3 regions of the Microbacterium sp. NPDC058345 genome follow, and region 1 is predicted to be linked to each of the others. Evidence: predicted binding sites of a transcription regulator. Region 1 holds the regulator's gene; each other region holds the start of a gene.
What was found. Region 1 encodes LexA, which represses DNA repair genes until DNA is damaged. Its sites were predicted from a motif close to TCGAACANNTGTTCGA; they were not measured.

Region 1 (4,149 bases):
CGGTACTGGCCGCGGCGCCGGTCGAGGCCATCGCGATCGACCTGGTGCGAGGCGGCGTTCCGGATGCGCTCCCCGACCTGGGGGCGAAGACCCTTGTCGGCGGCGTGATCGACGGGCACAACATCTGGCGCGGCGACCTGGACGGCGCGTTCGCGAAGCTCGAGGCGCTTCGCGCGCTCGGCGCCGCATCCGTCTCGGCCTCCACGTCGACCTCGCTGCTGCACGTGCCGCACGACGTCCAGGACGAGGCGGCCCTCGACGCCCGGCTGGTCTCGTGGCTGGCGTTCGCCGACCAGAAGGTCGGTCAGATCGTCACGCTGGCCCGCGGCCTCGCGGCAGGGCGCAACGCCATCGCCGCGGAGCTGGCGGAGGCATCGGCCGCGCTCGCCGACCGGAAGGACGCGCCGGGCGTGCGTGACGGCGCGGTGCGCGGTCGCACGCTCGCCGAGGCGGACTTCTCGCGCGTCTCCTACGAGCAGCGCGAGTCGGCGCAGGAGGCCCTGAACCTGCCCTCGCTGCCGCTCACCACGATCGGCTCCTTCCCGCAGACCGGCGACATCCGCCGCGCCCGCGCGCAGTTCCTCCGCGGCGAGCTCCCCGCGGACGACTACGAGGCGTTCCTCAAGGCCGAGATCGATCGTGTGGTCGCGCTGCAGGAGGATCTCGGACTCGACGTGCTGGTGCACGGCGAGCCGGAGCGCAACGACATGGTGCAGTACTTCGCAGAGAACCTCGACGGCTTCGCCGTGACCGAGCACGGCTGGGTGCAGTCCTACGGATCGCGCGCCACGCGGCCGTCGATCCTGTGGGGTGACGTGTCGCGTCCCGCGCCGATCACGGTCTCCTGGGCGTCCTACGCGCAGTCGTTGAGCGTCAAGCACGTCAAGGGCATGCTCACCGGGCCGGTCACGATCCTCGCCTGGTCGTTCGTCCGCGACGACCAGCCGCTGGGCGAGACCGCCGACCAGGTCGCCCTGGCGCTGCGCGACGAGATCGCGGACCTCGAGGCGGCGGGGATCGCGATCATCCAGGTCGACGAGCCGGCGCTGCGTGAGCTGCTGCCGTTGAAGACGGCGGACCAGCCCGCCTACCTCGACTGGTCGGTGCGCTCGTTCCGGCTCGCGACGGGAGGCGCCGCCGCGGCGACACAGGTGCACACGCACCTCTGCTATTCGGAGTTCGGCGTCGTCATCGACGCGATCCGCGCGCTGGACGCCGACGTCACCTCGATCGAGGCGGCGCGCAGCCGCATGGAGGTCGTCGCCGAGGTGGCCGAGGCGGGCTTCGACCACGGCATCGGCCCCGGCGTCTACGACATCCACTCGCCCCGCGTGCCCAGCGCCGATGAGGTCGAGTCGCTGCTGCGGCGGGCCGTCGACGAGCTGCCGCTGCGTCAGCTGTGGGTGAACCCTGACTGCGGTCTGAAGACGCGCGGCTACGACGAGACGGTGGCGTCGCTGCGCAACATCGTCGAGGCCACCCGTCGCGTCCGCGAGGACGTCACCGTCCCCGCCTGATCGAAATGAGGAACGCCTCGTCCGGATGCTCCGGACGAGGCGTTCCCCGTATGCGCAGGAATCTCAGACGGCGCGCAGCACCGCCACGACCTTGCCGAGGACGACGGCGTCGTCGCCGAGGATCGGCTCGAACGACGAGTTGCGGGGGAGCAGCCAGGTGTGTCCGTCGCGCTGCCGGAAGGTCTTCACGGTGGCCTCATCGTCGAGCAGGGCCGCGACGATCTCACCGTTCTCGGCGGTGTTCTGCGTGCGGACCACGACCCAGTCACCGTCGCAGATGGCGGCATCGATCATCGAGTCGCCGTTGACCTTGAGCATGAACAGGTCGCCCTTGCCCACCAGCTGCCGCGGCAGCGGGAAGATCTCCTCGACCTGCTGCTCGGCGGTGATCGGCACGCCGGCCGCGATCTGCCCGACCAGCGGCACCAGGGCGGCGTCGCCGACCGCGGGCGCACTGTCGGCCGGGTTCTCGGTGCTCGTGCCGGGCAGGTCGATGAGCACCTCCATGGCACGCGTCTTGCCCGGGTCGCGGCGCAGGTAGCCGCTGAGTTCCAGCTGCCCCAGCTGATGCGTGACGCTGGACAGGGACTTGAGGCCGACGGCGTCGCCGATCTCGCGCATGCTCGGCGGGTAGCCGTGGCGGGCGATCGAGGTCTGGATGACCTCGAGGATCGCCATCTGCTTGGCGCTCAGGTTCTTGCGCCGACGCGTGCGCGGCGCCTCGGATGCCGGGGCGGGGTTCTCGCTCATGCTGCTCCTCCATGCGCTCTGTCGAGGCGTCCGGTTCGAATGTCGGTGGCCCGTGGTGGGCTGTCGTTATCGAAACCGTATCCGAGATTTCGCCGAATTCGGAAGATCTGTTCGAGCGTGTCGGCCTGATCGGGAACGGAAGTTCGAAGAATTCTTGACAGCTGTTCGATATCGAAGATACATTCGGAACACAGCTTCGCATCCGGCATTCCCGGCCGAATGCCGGATGCGAAAGCTTCCCGCCGTCGAGGCGGAGAAGAAGAGGAGCACACCATGAGCACCATCAGCATCCAGCCGCCGATGACCGCACGCACCGCTGCGCCGGCGACACGGCTGCGACTGACCGCACGCGGTCGCCGCGTGCTCCTCGCCCTCGCCTCGGCGCCGGTCGCCGCCGGGATCGTCTTCTCCGCGCTGGCGGGCGGATCCGCGCTGGCCTCGGGGGAGCAGGCCGCAGTGCCGTCGTTCGAGACGGTCACGGTGATGCCGGGCGACACTCTGTGGTCGATCGCGGCCGATGCGGCGCCCGATGCCGACCCGCGCGAGGTCGTCGACGCCATCATGCGTCTGAACAGCCTGCCGAGCGGCATGATCCAGACCGGCACCACGCTGGCGCTTCCCGCGGAGTACGCCGACTGAACCGTGTGACGTCACGCGCAGGGTCGGCCGAGGTGCGCGCTCTACGATGGGAAGGGTGACCTCTCTTGACGATCTGCCCCTTCGCGACGACCTTCGCGGGCTGACTCCGTACGGCGCGCCACAGGCGCCGCTGCCGGTGGCGCTGAACGTGAACGAGAACACCCATCCGGTGCCCGATGAGGTGGCCGACGACATCCTCGACGGCATCGCCCGGGCCCTGCGCGAGGTGAACCGGTATCCCGACCGGGAGTTCACCGCGCTGCGGCAGGCGTTCGCGACTTATCTCGGCCACGGTCTGACCGCCGAGCGCATCTGGGCCGGCAACGGATCGAACGAGGTGCTGCAGCACATCCTGCAGGCGTTCGCCGGTCCGGGTCGCACAGTCTTCGGCTTCGGGCCGACCTATTCGATGTACCCGCTGCTCGCACAGGGCACCGGCGCGCGCTGGACGGCCGGCACCCGCGAAGACGACTACTCGATCACGGCTGACGAGGCGGCGCGGCAGGTGCGTGCCACCGACCCTGATGTCGTGCTGCTGTGCTCGCCCAACAATCCGACCGGCACACCCCTGGGATTCGACGTCGTCGAAGCCGTGTACGAAGCCGCGCGGGGGGTCGTGATCGTCGACGAGGCCTATCACGAGTTCGCCCCGCACGACGCGGCATCCGCGCTCACACTGCTCGACGGGCGCCCTCGGCTGGCGGTCTCTCGCACCATGAGCAAGGCGTTCGCCTTCGCGGGCGCGAGGGTGGGCTATCTCGCCGCTGATCCGGCGTTCATCGACGCGCTGCGCCTCGTGCGCCTGCCGTACCACCTCAGTGCGCTCACGCAGGCGGCAGCGGTCGCGGCGCTGCGCAACTCGACGACGATGCTGCGGATGGTCGACGAGATCGTGGTGCAGCGCGACCGCATCACGGCCACCCTGGTCGCCCTCGGCTATGCACCGCACGAGTCGTGGTCGAACTTCGTGCTGTTCGGCGGCGTCGACGATCCGAAGGCGGTCTGGCAGGCGCTCTACGAGCGGGGCGTGCTGATCCGCGACGTCGGCATCCCCGGTCACCTTCGGGTCACCGCGGGCACCGAGGCCGAGACCACCGCGTTCCTCGACGCCCTGGCCTCGATCAGCGATCCGTCGCCCGCCGCCTCGGTAGGATCGGCGTCATGAGCGCACGCACCGCACGTCGCACCCGCAGCACGTCCGAGTCGACCGTCGAGATCGAGCTGAACCTCGACGGCACCGGGC
Region 2 (4,149 bases), 130 kb from region 1:
TCGTCACGGATGCACTGGCGCGGCGCCGCGCCGGCATCGTGCTGTGGCCGACGGATGCCGCGTTCCGCCAGGGTCCGGTGTCGTTCGTCCTCCTGGTCGGTCCGGCGCTGCTCGTGTACCTCGCGAGCTGGACCGGGTGGCTGGTGACCGCAGGCGGCTACGATCGAGGCGCCGATGCGAACCCGCTGGTGGCGCTGTGGAAGTACCACGAGGCGATGCTCGGCTTCCACGTCGGCCTGGTCAGCGGCCACCCGTACGCCAGCCCCGCATGGCAGTGGCCTCTGCTGCTGCGCCCCACCGCGATCTGGGTGGCGGATGACCCGGCGCCTTGCGGCACCGACCATTGCATCGCCGTGACCTCGTCAGTGCCGAATCCGCTGATCTGGTACGGCGGCGTCGTGGCCGTCGCGTTCCTGCTGTACCTGTTCGTGCGCGGTCTCATCGACCGGGCGCCGGCCAGACCCGCCGTCACCTACCCGCTGGTCGGTCTGCTCGCCACTTACGTGCCGTGGCTGCTCATCCCCCAGCGCACGATCTTCCAGTTCTACACGGTCGTCATGGCGCCGTTCCTGATCCTCGCGCTCGTCGTCGCGCTTCGCACGATCGCGGGCTCCGCAGATGATCCGCTGCACCGCCGCCAGGCCGGGCAGCGCACCGTCGTCGTCTACCTGGCGGTGGTCATCGCCGTCTCGGCGTTCTACTACCCCGTCTGGACGGGCTGGAGCGTGCCCTACCCGTTCTGGCTCATCCACAACTGGCTTCCGGGCTGGATCTGAGCCGCGTTCCGCGGATCGCGATCCGACTCGTGCGTGCGGGTCACGGCCCCGCGCGCATCGGGCGGGGTGACCGCCGCCGCTTGCGCACCGGCCGCCATCGGCGTTCGCGATCCCACCAGTGCGGCCCGCGGATCTCCGGAACGCCGTGCCTCATGCGGATCTGCCAATCAGAGAGGTGCAGAGTCCGGTGGTGGTGCCAGCAGAGCGCCACGCCGTTGTCCGTGTGGGTCGGCCCGCCCCTGGCATGGTCGTCGACGTGGTGGATCTCGCACCACGTCGCGGGAATGGTGCATCCCGGGATGATGCACCCTCCGTCGCGCGCCACGATCGCTCGGCGCTGCAGCGCGTTGAAGATGCGCGCCGAGGTACCGAGGCCCACGATGCGCCCGCGCTCGTCGAACAGCACCCGCTGGATGCCGCCCGCGCAGCCGGTCTGCGCGGCCACGCGCACCGGGACGGGCGCCTCTGCGCCGTCGACCCGTGCCCAGCCGGTTCCCGCGGCATAGTCCGAAGCCTCGACGGTGACGACCAGCGTCGGTGCCGCACCTCCGAGGTCGGGAAGCTCGCCCCCGCGGGCAGCCGCCGCGAGGATGGTGGCGAATGCGTCGTGCATCTTCTGCGGGCGGGAACGGTCGTCGATCGGCAGCAGCGCCAGCGGATCGTCGGGCGCGGAGTCGACGAAGTGCACCCCCGGCGGGACGGCGACCGGTTCGACCCGTGGGTTCAGGAGGCTGTCGAACAGCCGGTCGAGCTGCGCTGCGACGTCGGGCAGCAGCTCGCCGCGCATCGGCACGCGGCCGTTCCGCACGGCGCCCAGCCAGAGTCCGCGCTCGCGCGATGCGAGATCGTCGGTGGGCTCGGCGCCGTCCGGATCGAGGTAGGCGGCCAGCACATGCGCGAGCTGGGCGAGTTCGTCGGGTGCCGGGACGGGCGAGAGTCGGGTCGCCGCATCCGCCGCACGGCGATCGCCCTCTTCTCCGCGTGCGAACACCGCCAGCTGCCGGTCCGCTTCCACCAGCGCTTCGGGCGACAGGCGACGGCGGCTGCTCTCGATCGGATCGACAGCGGCGAGCAGCCCGGCGACGCCCACCGCCCCGGCGTTCAGCGCCTGGCGCATCGCCTCGTAGCGGGCGGGAAGGAAGTCCGCGTCGGTGATTCCGCGCACCCGAGCCGCATAGCCTGCCGCCTTCACCAGGCGATGGGCGCTCGAGCGGTCTATCCGCAGCACCAGGCGCAGCAGATCGGCCGGCCGGTCGCATCCGTACGCCGTGGTCATCCGCTCGCCGCGCAGGCCCTCCGAGCGCTCCCGCACCTGCACGGTCGACTCGACCTGCACTGCTTCGAGGCTGCGCTGCATCCGGCCCGTGACATCGAGCAGGCGCAGCTGCTCGGCATCCGACAGCTCGGCGACCTGCTCACTCTCGAACGCGTCGGCGACGACGGCGACGAGCTGCGTCTGCAGCTCTTCGAGGCGGTCGACGACGCTGTTCATACCCCCTATTCCACCGAGGGCCACCGACATTCGAACGCTGTTTCGGCGCTATGTCTCAACCCCAGGTTGAAGCGAATCTCCGCACTGCCGCGGCCCGTCGACGCGCACCGTCAGTGCGAGACGCCACCCGGCACCTTCTGATGACCCTCGTCGAAGCTCGGGCGCTTGCCGAAGAGCCGCCCGATGCCGAGCACGACGCCGACGATGATGAGGCCGACGATCAGGCCGCCCACCGCCGAAACGGCCGTGTCGCCCACCCAGACGATCACTCCTCCGAGCGGCTCGAGCAGGTGCGCGACGCCGTGCAGCAGATCCGACAGGACGTGCCAGCCCACCGCACCGAGGTTCACGATCACGAGGTGGCCGCCCACCCACAGCATGGCCACCGTGCCGATGACGCTGATCACGCGGAACACCGCAGGCATCGACCGGACGATGCGCTCGCCGATGCGACGCAGGCGGCGCGACGGGCTCTTCGCCATGCCCAGGCCGATGTCATCGATCTTCACCAGCAGCGCGACCGCCCCATAGACCACGCCGGTCATGATCACGGCGATCACCGCGAGCACGAACAGGGTCTGCCAGATGTCCAGTCCCGATTCGAGGTTCGCCAGCGAGATGAGCATGATCTCGGTCGAGAGGATCAGGTCGGTACGGATCGCGCCCCACACCAGGCGGTTCTCGTCGCGTTCGCCCTCGTCGGCATGACCGTGGCCGAACCCGAACCACTCCAGCACCTTCTCGGCACCCTCGAAGCACAGGAAGCCGCCGCCGAGGATCAGCAGGTACGGCAGCACCCAGGGCGCGAACGCGGTGAGCAGCAGGGCGATCGGGATGATGACCACGAACTTGTTCGCGATCGACCCGAGTGCGATCTTGGCGACCACGGGCAGTTCACGAGCGGGCGTCAGGCCCTGCACGTACTGCGGCGTGACAGCGGCGTCGTCGATCACGACACCGGCGGCCTTCGCGGAGGCCTTCATGGCCGCGCTGAGGATGTCGTCGACGACGGCCAGCAGACCAACGGACATGACTTTCCTCCCTTGCGCGAGCGGTCACCGCGCTCCGAAGGACAACGCTACTAGGCGCGCGGGTCGATCGGTTCCTTCAGCACGCCGGGCCGCGACATCTCGCGCGTCAGGCGCGCGACCCCGAGCAGCGCCGCGGTGAGGCCGAGGGTCAGCAGCAGCTGCGTGCGCGCGGTGGCATCGGTCATCGCCAGGGCGATCACGCCGGCGAGCAGCGCCAGGCAGATCCAGGACAGCCAGGGGAAGCCCCACATGCGCATCGGCAGCGCCTCGCCGTCGCGGTCGGCGCGCCGGCGCAGGATGATCTGCGCGATCGCCGTCGCGGTCCAGATCACGAGCACGGTCGAGCCGACCACATTCAGCAGCGCGCCCAGCACCACTTCCGGGAAGGCCCCGTTGAGCCCGACGGTCACGAAACCGAACGCGACAGACGCGAGCACGGCGGCGTATGGCACGCCGGCGCCGCTGGTGCGGGTCGACACCGCGGGCGCGAGGCCGCGCTCACCCAGTGAGTAGACCATCCGCGAGGCGCCGTAGATGTTCGCGTTCATGGCCGAGAGCAGGGCGATCACGACGATGAGCGACATGACCAGGTCGACGCCGGGCACGCGCAGGGTGGCGAGGACGGCCGAGAACGGCCCCTCGGTCACCGTCATGTCGTTCCAGGGCAGCACCGCGACGATGACGAAGATCGAGCCGAGATAGAACACCAGGATGCGCACCATCACCTCGCGCACGATACGCCGGATGTTGTGCGCGGGGTCGTCGGATTCGGCGGCGGCGATCGCCACGACCTCAGTGCCGCCGAAGGCGAACACGACGATCAGCAGCGCGGCCGCCACTCCCGTGATGC
Region 3 (4,149 bases), on a different contig from region 1:
CGACGGGCAGCTGGACGTCGACGACGCGCACGCGCAGCGGCTGATCGCACGCGAGTTCCCGCATCTGGCGGATGCCGCGCTGTCGCGGGTCCGCGGAGCGGGCACCGTGAACGCGGTCTTCCGGGTCGGTGAAGAGGTGTCGGCGCGCTTTCCGCTCGATCGGACGGATGCCGCCGTGCTGGAGAACGAGGCGAGCGCGCTGAGCGCGTTCGCCGCGGCGTCCACGGTCGCGGCGCCGCGTCCGGTCGGCGTCGGAACGGGCGACGCGGCGTACCCGTGGGCCTGGTCCCTGCAGACCTGGATACCCGGAGAGGTCGCCGACCCGTTCCGCTTCGCAGCATCCGCCGAGCTCGCCGACGATCTGGCCGAGCTGATTCGCGCCCTTCGCCGTGCGCAGGTCGGCGAGCGCGTGTTCGACGGTCGCGGGCGCGGCGGCGAGCTGAGCGACCACGACGACTGGATGGCGCACTGCCTGTCGCAGAGCACCGGCATCGTCGACACCGACCGGGTGGCTACGCTGTGGGGCCGGCTGCGCGCTGTGCCCTCTGCCGGTCCGCACGTGATGAGCCATCGGGATCTCACCCCGGCGAACCTGCTGGTGTCGGACGGCAGGCTGGCCGGAGTTCTCGACGGCGGAGGGTTCGGCCCCGCCGACCGCGCGCTCGACCTCGTCGCCGCGTGGCACCTGTTCGACGCGCCCGCGCGCGCTCGGCTGCGTGAGGCTGTGGGTGCGTCGGATGCCGAGTGGCACCGCGGTGCGGCATGGGCGCTGCAGCAGGCGATGGGTCTGGTCTGGTACTACGAGACCTCGAACCCGACGATGGCGCAGCTGGGGCGCAGCACCGTCTCGCGGCTGCTGGGCGATCAGGAGATCACGGGCTGAGGAACGCCCGCGTCGCGCAGAGCGGTGCGCACCGCATCGATGCCGGTGAAATGGTGCGTGAACATCCCGAGCTCGATCGCGCCCGTGAGCTTGGCCGCGGAGTCGTCGGTGAAGAAGGCCTCACGAGGCTCCACGGCGAGCGCCTCGAGAACATGTCGGAAAGCGCGCGGATCGGGCTTGGCGTAGCCGATCTCCGCGGAGTTGAACACGGCGTCGACGCGGGTGTCGATGCCGAGGCCGCGGAGTTCGGCGGGGATCGTGTCCGTGCCGTTGGTGAGGATGGCGGTGCGGATGCCGCAGGAGCGCAGATCGTCGCTGAGGGCGAGCATCTCCTCGTCCGGCGTCGACGGATGCCGGCCCCAGGCGTCCGCCGCCTGCGGGCTCCCGAGCTGCTCCCCCACGCTGCGCACCCAGTCGGCGCGACTGATCCGGCCCGTCGTCACGGCTTCGAGCCGCGGTGCGGCGAAGGCGGCGCCGTGGATACTGCCGGCCGGCAGCCCGTGATCAGCCTCGATCCGAGCGACGTGTGTCGGATCGAAGTGCCGCAGCACCCCGTCCAGATCGAAGACGACCGCGCGAATCATGGATCCATCATGTCAGGGACCGTTGAGCTGTCCAGCGTGCGGGTCGCGCTGCGGCCGATTCACTGCCGTCCCATGCTCGGCAATCAGGAACGCCCCGGCGAGAATCGCTGTGCCGATGATCGCCGCCGCTCCGACCAAGCCGCCGAAGACGGACTGCCGCATCTGCGCACCCTCGCAGAGGACGGTGTCGACGACATCCCCGCTGCAGACCGCATTCGTCTGCACCAGGCCGATCAACGCCATGAAACCGAGTGCAACAACGAGAGCACCCAAGATGAGCAGGCTGAGAGTCTTTCCTCGTCGCACGTATAGGCTCCGTTCGGCTTGCAGGCGTTGAGCGTTTCGCTCGTCTTGTTCGGTTTCTTGACGTTGTTGCTGTGGTCCGTGATGTATCGGTGAGTTCGCACGACCTGATACGTCTTCTTCGACGCCTGAGCGTACAGGACGGCCGCGGTGCACGAGTTGAGCTTCTCGTTCCGGACCTCGTAGGTCGAGATGACGCCTATTCCGAGGAGTTACGCCGTCGTAGCTCACTCACGATACGTTTTCGTTATGTGGTCGTTATCAGTTCGGTCCCCCGAGACGATCGAACGGCCATTCGAATGTCGGAGGCCCTCACCATACTGGGTGCATGGCCCTCTTCACCGAGATCGAGCACCAGGTCGCCGTCCTGCGCGATCTGCTCGGTGCGGATACCGGGGCCAACGACCTGGTGTCGAGCATGTCCGCGCTCGACGGGGATGCACTGCTCCAGGGGCTGCAGGCCGCGGCGACTCTCGCCCGCTGCGCCGAGCGGATCAGCATCGCCGGCGCGGGCGTCGCCGCAGAGCGTTCCACCCGCGAAGCCGGGCAGGACGGTCTCGCGCAATCGCGCGGTCATCGCAGTTCCGCGGCGATGATTCAAGACATCGCGGGCGTCGGGCGCGCCGAAGCGCAGCGGCAGGTGCGTCTCGGCACCTCGCTCATGGAGGGCTCGCTGCCCGTGGACGGCGCATCGAGTGCAGCGCAGGACGAGTCGCCGACGGCCACCGATGAATCAGCGACTTCCGATGCGGCCGCAGCGCCTCCGTCGTGGCATGCGCCGCTCTCCGCTGCACTGCTGCAGGGTCGGATCTCCGCCGCACAGCACGATGCGCTCCTGCGCGGCCTCGGCGCACCGCCCGACGAATCGTCTGAGACGCGCGAGGCGTGGAGCGCGGCCGCCGAACAGCTGATCGCTGAGGCAGCGGAACGCACCGTCGATGAGTTGCGCACGACGGCGCGTACTGTTCGTGACGGTCTGGATCCGCAGGGCGCGGAGCGCCGGTTCGCCGAGCGGTATGAGCGTCGCTCGTTCCGGATGTGGACCGATCAGGATGGCGTCGAGCACGGGCACTTCACCTTCGATGACGAGGGCGCAGCATGGATGCGCACGATCCGCGACTCGGCGCTGCGTCCGCGACGCGGGGGACCCCGGTTCATCGACGAGGCGGAGCGTGAACGCGCCGAGGAGTTGACCGCCGACACCCGCACCAACGATCAGCTCGGCTACGACCTGTTCATCGATGTGCTGCGTGCCGGGGCATTGGCCGACGCCGACTCCGTCTTCGGCACCCGGCAGGCGGGCGTGCGCGTGATCCAGATCGTCGACCAGGCCACCGGGAACCCGGTGTCCGGATACACCGAGGACTATGGGCGATCGCTTCCGCCTCAGTCGGTCGCGCAGCGCATGTGCGACACCGGGGCCGTCTCGGTCACCGTCGATTCCTGCGGAAACCCGCTCGATGTCGGCCGAGAGCACCGACTGTTCACCCCGAAGCAGCGCATCGCCCTGGCAGGCCGCGACGGCGGATGCCTCTGGAAGGGCTGTGACCGACCCTCTTCCTACTGCGAAGCACATCACATCGACGAGTGGCAAGCCGACAAAGGCCGCACCGATATCGACCGCGGCGTCCTGCTGTGCCGACATCATCACATGCAGCTCCACCACGGGGGCTGGCGAATAACACGCGTCGGCAAAGGCGACTTCGTGCTGCACCCGCCCGGTGATGAGCCGTCGATCCCGCTGCGGCGACGATTGGGGCTGACGCTCGCCATCTCAGCGATCGATCCACCGTTAAGACGGTTCCGTCCCGTCGCCTGACGTGTGTGCCTCAACGCGCTGCCGCCTACCGGTCAGCCGTTCGGACGAAGCATCCGCTCCACAGCGTCGGCGAGCCATGCGACAGGCTCTGTGCCGCTGAGTTCGATCGACGCGCCTGCACGCAGCAATGGTTCCACCTCCACGACGTGTCGCCGGATCAGATCCCGCTGCTCCGGCGTGCTCCCGTAAGGGTTGTCGGTGCGCGCACGTACCCGCTCGAGAAGGACCTCGACCGGCGCGCTCAGCAGCACGACCGCCGCGAACCGGTCATAAAAGCGCCCTTGGTTCTCGGCCGTACCCGAGACAACGAGGTCTCCTTCTGCAGACAGCAGCCGCGTCATCCTCTGTTCATCCCAGCGCCCGGTCGCCTCATCTGTCCACCCGTCGACGTCAGTGTCCACAGTGAGGACCCCGCGTTGAGCCAGCTCTCGCAGCAGTGTCGACTTGCCGGCGCCCGACATGCCGGTGATGAGGATCCGGGTCATGCGACCGCCCCTTCGAACACGATGCCTTGGGACCGCCGTTCGGCGACACGCTTCGAGATCTCCGCGACCTGCGCC

Region 2: ACFWH5_RS14635 (DUF222 domain-containing protein) is a predicted target of LexA. The motif match lies at 2,299-2,314, and genes of this name have one in related genera.
Region 3: ACFWH5_RS13635 (DUF222 domain-containing protein) is a predicted target of LexA. The motif match lies at 2,054-2,069, and genes of this name have one in related genera.

Annotation. Positions count from the first base shown of each region.
Region 1 is NZ_JBHXIG010000004.1:177,778-181,926, forward strand. Features, by position in the region: gene metE (5-methyltetrahydropteroyltriglutamate--homocysteine S-methyltransferase) at 1-1,517, shown strand, start outside; gene lexA (transcriptional repressor LexA) at 1,581-2,267, opposite strand; gene ACFWH5_RS15260 (LysM peptidoglycan-binding domain-containing protein) at 2,541-2,906, shown strand; gene ACFWH5_RS15265 (histidinol-phosphate transaminase) at 2,953-4,071, shown strand; gene hisB (imidazoleglycerol-phosphate dehydratase HisB) at 4,068-4,149, shown strand, end outside.
Region 2 is NZ_JBHXIG010000004.1:47,770-51,918, reverse strand. Features, by position in the region: gene ACFWH5_RS14640 (dolichyl-phosphate-mannose--protein mannosyltransferase) at 1-776, shown strand, start outside; gene ACFWH5_RS14635 (DUF222 domain-containing protein) at 817-2,268, opposite strand; gene ACFWH5_RS14630 (DUF808 domain-containing protein) at 2,379-3,299, opposite strand; gene ACFWH5_RS14625 (amino acid permease) at 3,350-4,149, opposite strand, start outside.
Region 3 is NZ_JBHXIG010000003.1:403,240-407,388, reverse strand. Features, by position in the region: gene ACFWH5_RS13650 (aminoglycoside phosphotransferase family protein) at 1-883, shown strand, start outside; gene ACFWH5_RS13645 (HAD family hydrolase) at 865-1,467, opposite strand; gene ACFWH5_RS13640 (hypothetical protein) at 1,480-1,710, opposite strand; gene ACFWH5_RS13635 (DUF222 domain-containing protein) at 2,099-3,589, shown strand; gene ACFWH5_RS13630 (AAA family ATPase) at 3,622-4,074, opposite strand; gene ACFWH5_RS13625 (hypothetical protein) at 4,071-4,149, opposite strand, start outside.